Regions from separate parts of the Halalkalibacter krulwichiae genome, predicted to be linked through region 1. Evidence: riboswitches for the same ligand, from Rfam matches in the RefSeq annotation. Region 1 holds a riboswitch; the other holds the start of a gene.
The links. A riboswitch is a leader RNA that binds a small molecule or an ion and turns the genes downstream of it on or off. The one in region 1 is predicted to bind cobalamin.
Positions count from the first base shown of each region.

Region 2: it holds a riboswitch for cobalamin, as region 1 does, so the genes downstream of both, BkAM31D_RS24220 ((2Fe-2S) ferredoxin domain-containing protein) here and BkAM31D_RS01865 (ribonucleoside-diphosphate reductase subunit alpha) in region 1, are expected to answer to the same signal.

Region 1 covers NZ_CP020814.1:361,383-363,572, forward strand. Annotated here, with positions in the region: gene BkAM31D_RS01855 (hypothetical protein) at 1-139, shown strand, start outside; gene BkAM31D_RS01860 (YbjQ family protein) at 120-443, shown strand; cobalamin riboswitch at 578-761, shown strand; gene BkAM31D_RS01865 (ribonucleoside-diphosphate reductase subunit alpha) at 924-2,190, shown strand, end outside.
Region 2 covers NZ_CP020814.1:1,635,037-1,637,226, forward strand. Annotated here, with positions in the region: gene BkAM31D_RS08300 (GTP-binding protein) at 1-318, shown strand, start outside; cobalamin riboswitch at 544-731, shown strand; cobalamin riboswitch at 840-1,021, shown strand; partial or broken gene BkAM31D_RS24220 ((2Fe-2S) ferredoxin domain-containing protein) at 1,177-1,559, shown strand; gene cobJ (precorrin-3B C(17)-methyltransferase) at 1,588-2,190, shown strand, end outside.

The sequences.
Region 1 (2,190 bases):
GATATTTGTAAATGTCACATGGGCAATATGGGCATTTAGTGTGTATGGTATTGGGATAGTCATACTCATTGCTGTCTTTATCGTTGAACGTTGGAAAGAAAAAAGGGAGGAAATTGATTATGATGATTGTGACTACTGATCAGGTGGCAGGGTATGAGATAGTCGAAGTAAAAGGGTATGTAAAAGGAAGCACCATCCAAACAAAGCACATAGGACGTGATATTACGGCTGGTCTAAAAGGAATTGTTGGTGGTGAGATTAAAGGCTACAACGAGATGATGACAGAGGCGCGTAAGCTAGCTATGCATCGCATGGTTCAAGAAGCTGAAGAAAAAGGGGCTAATGCAATTATTGGGATGAGAATGCAAACATCCACAGTGATGAGTGCAGCAGCCGAAATTATTACGTACGGAACGGCAGTTGTGCTTGAGAAAATCAATTAGCTATCTTCGCCTAGAGGCAAGCGCCTTTGGGCATTTTTGATTTTGTAAAAGGAAAAAATCCCTTGCTTATTAAAAGATACTAGATTACTATATACAATATATCGTAATTAAATGATTGTCTAACAACTATATATTGATTTCGCGGAATGATAGGTGCCTTAACGGCTTAATAGGGAATCTGGTGGAAAACCAGAACTGCCCCCGCAACTGTAAGTGTCGACGAAATGAGGGATCCACTGTGCTAAGTAACAAAGCATGGGAAGGCTCATAGTAGGATGAAGCACGAGTCAGGAGACCTACCTACATTTCTAGTCAAACTTTCTTCGGGGTGTGAGAAGTAAGACGGCAATGAGGTGGGTAACTGGATCATTCTATCACCGCTCATTTTTCTTCTTACGCCGTTTTACGCTCTTTCTCCAATACCTAGGAGAAAGGGCGTTTTTTATTTGATAAGGAGGAGTAAAAGTGCAAACAACTGTAATGTCTAGTGAAACATTGATAGAACAGATTAAAGAATTTGAAAGGGTATTGCCACAGATTGATTTTAAAGCATATAAGGAAAAGGTTGAGCAAATTTTTGCAACGAAAAAGAGTATGTCAGAGGAGCAACTAACGAATGTACTAATTTTATCTTGTATTGAAAGGATTTCGATGGAAGAGCCAGATTGGACCTATGTAGCAGCAAACATTTATCTGAATCAGCTTTATAAGAAGGCTGCTTGTTCAAGAGGGTATAATTCAAGTAGTCGTTATGGTTCCTTTTTGAAATTAATAGAAGAACTAACAGAGAGAGGAATTTACTCTGAAAAAATTTTACAGGAGTATTCTAAAGAAGAATTAATAGAGATGGAAACGTTGATTGTTCCAGAGCGCGATTCGAACTTTACATACATTGGTATTCTTACATTAGCCGATCGATATTTAGCTAAATCTCATAGTGGAGATATATATGAGCTTCCTCAAGAGAGATTTTTACTTATCGCTGCGACGTTAATGATGAACGAGTCAAAGGATAAGAGAATGAACCTCATTAAAGAAGCATACTGGGCTCTATCTCACTTATATATGACGGTGGCAACTCCGACATTAGCAAATGCAGGAAAAAGTTATGGGCAATTGTCTAGCTGTTTTATCGATACTGTCGATGATAGTTTAAGAGGGATTTATGATTCGAATACTGATATAGCAACTTTGAGTAAAAGTGGAGGAGGGATCGGTGTCTATTTAGGTAAATTGCGTAGTCGAGGTAGTGACATTAAAGGGTTTAAAGGAATATCCTCTGGTGTTATTCCGTGGATGAAGCAATTAAATAATACCGCTGTAAGTGTTGATCAGTTAGGACAAAGGCAGGGAGCGATAAGTGTTTATTTAGACGTTTGGCATCGTGATATTTATAGCTTTTTAGCAGTGAAATTAAATAACGGTGATGAAAGGCAACGTACGCATGATTTATTCACAGGAGTAAGTATTCCTGATTTATTTATGGAAAAGGTTGAAGCTCGAGAATCGTGGTATTTGTTTGATCCTCATTCGGTCCGTAAAGTGTTAGGGTTTAGTTTAGAAGATTATTATGATGAAGAAAAAGGGAAGGGAAGTTTCCGCGAGAAGTACGAGCGATGTATAGAAGCTGCTACTAATGGTTTATTAGGGGAGCAAGGGAAAGTTTGGGACGTTGTACCAGCAATTGATATTTTAAAAGAAATTATGAAAAGCCAGCTTGAAACAGGAACTCCGTATATGTTTTATC
Region 2 (2,190 bases), 1.3 Mb from region 1:
TGGTGTGCAACAAGAGGTAATCTAGCGCTGTTAATGTCACAAGCAGGACCTTCCGTAACAATAGAACCGATTTCCTACTGGGTAGCAAGTCTTCCAGCTGCTGAGCAAAGACAGATTATAAAGGAAAACCCTCATCTACTTCAAGATTGGGATGTCGAACATGGTGATAGACATACTAAGTTAGTTTTCATTGGAACAGATCTAGATAGAGACGAAATGACAAAGGAGCTAGATCAATGTTTGTTAACCGACACAGAGTTTACAACTGATTGGAAGATGTTAGAGGATCCCTTTAAGTGGAATTTACAAAAGGCTTAAAAAAGTTGGGGTAGTTTGATTTTGTCTAGATAGAGTATACAATCGAAGAGCAACTACAAGTAAAATTCATATGGATAACATGTAAACGTCTAGGAAAATAGAACAATTACAATTAGCTTTAGTTCAGCGTAAAACCTTATTTAGTACTAGCCCTACTTTTGTGAAAGTAAATATTCTCCAAACTAACTGTTGCTAAATATACAAAATCATAGTTTAATAGACATTATATGACAAAATATTAAAAGTGCCATAAGTAATCAACTGTGGATAATAGGGAAATCAGTTAAAATCTGATGCAGCCCCCGCTACTGTAAGTGTCGATGAACATGTAAAACCACTAGATTTTTTCTAGGAAGGGACATAAGTAAGTTTGAGACACAAGCCAGGAGACCTGCTTTTAATATATGAATCCAATCTTCGGAGGGAAGGTTTGGGGTGAGCATCTAGAAATCTAGTTGAGTAGATTTCTAATTTGATCATGCCTATACCCTTAACTTCAAGATGGAGTTAAGGTTTTTTTATTATCGTCATGAAACAAGGTGCGTAACGACTCGTTATGCTTAAAAGGGAAGAACGGTGCAAATCCGTCACGGTCCCGCCACTGTAATGGGGAATTTCATTGTATGAAGTCACTGAGTATTCGGGAAGACACAATGAAATGATGAACCTAAGTCAGGAGACCTGCCTTGTTTTCGTCTTCAATACCTACGGGTCATAGGTAGAGAAGTGTAATAGATGAGCTTACTATTCGTTTGCCGTTTAATGCACCTCTATCTTTGATAGAGGTGTTTTTTGTTTCGTAGTCTAGCGTTACTAATCTAATCTGTTTGGAAAAAATTACTTTGGAGTTGATGAAACATGACAACTTGGAATTTAAAGGGTACCCAAAAGCACGTATTAATTTGTAATGGTTCTAGCTGTATGCGTAAGGAGGGGAAGAAATAACTCTCGCAATTCGTGAAGAGATTGCAACCCTTCAATTAGATCATGAAATTCACACATCACGAACTCGTTGTAATGGGCGTTGTAAGGATGCTTGTGTCGTCATTGTATATCCAGAAGGCAAGTGGTATTCGGCAACGTCTACGGAGGTAGGACGTGACATTATAAAAAATCACGTTGACCCAAGCATTCACTTACATGACGCATTAATATATGACTTCGTAGATGATGAACTGAATGCAGTCAATGAGTCAAGCAGAATTGAAGGAATTATGAAAAAGGAAAAAACAAACGTTTAGTTTTCTAACATGGAAGGAGGCTAGTAAGATGCTTGGGAAAATACTTGTCATAGGCTTTGGTCCTGGAAGTTTTGATCATATGACAAACAGGGCACAAACGGCAATACAAGAAAGTGAATGCATCATTGGGTATAAAACGTACGTTGACTTGATTCAAGATTTACTGACGGATCAAGAAATTATTAGTACAGGAATGTCTGAGGAAGTCAGCCGTGCTCAAGCAGCGGTAAAACTTGCAGAACAAGGAAAAACCGTAGCTGTCATTTCAAGTGGAGATGCTGGAGTGTACGGAATGGCAGGACTAGTTTATGAGGTTTTAATCGAAAAAGGGTGGACAGAGAATACAGGAGTGAGCGTTGAGGTGATTCCAGGTGTTTCTGCAAGCAACTCCTGCGCTTCTTTACTAGGAGCACCGATCATGCATGATGCGTGTACGATTAGTTTAAGCGACCATTTGACACCTTGGTCTCTTATTGAAAAGCGAATTGATGCAGCGGCACAAGCTGACTTTGTCATTAGCTTATATAATCCGAAAAGCGGTAGAAGAACGAGACAAATCCAAGAGGCTCAGAAGATTTTACTTGAATATCGTTCACCGCAAACGCCAGTAGGCTTAGTGAAAAGTGCTTAC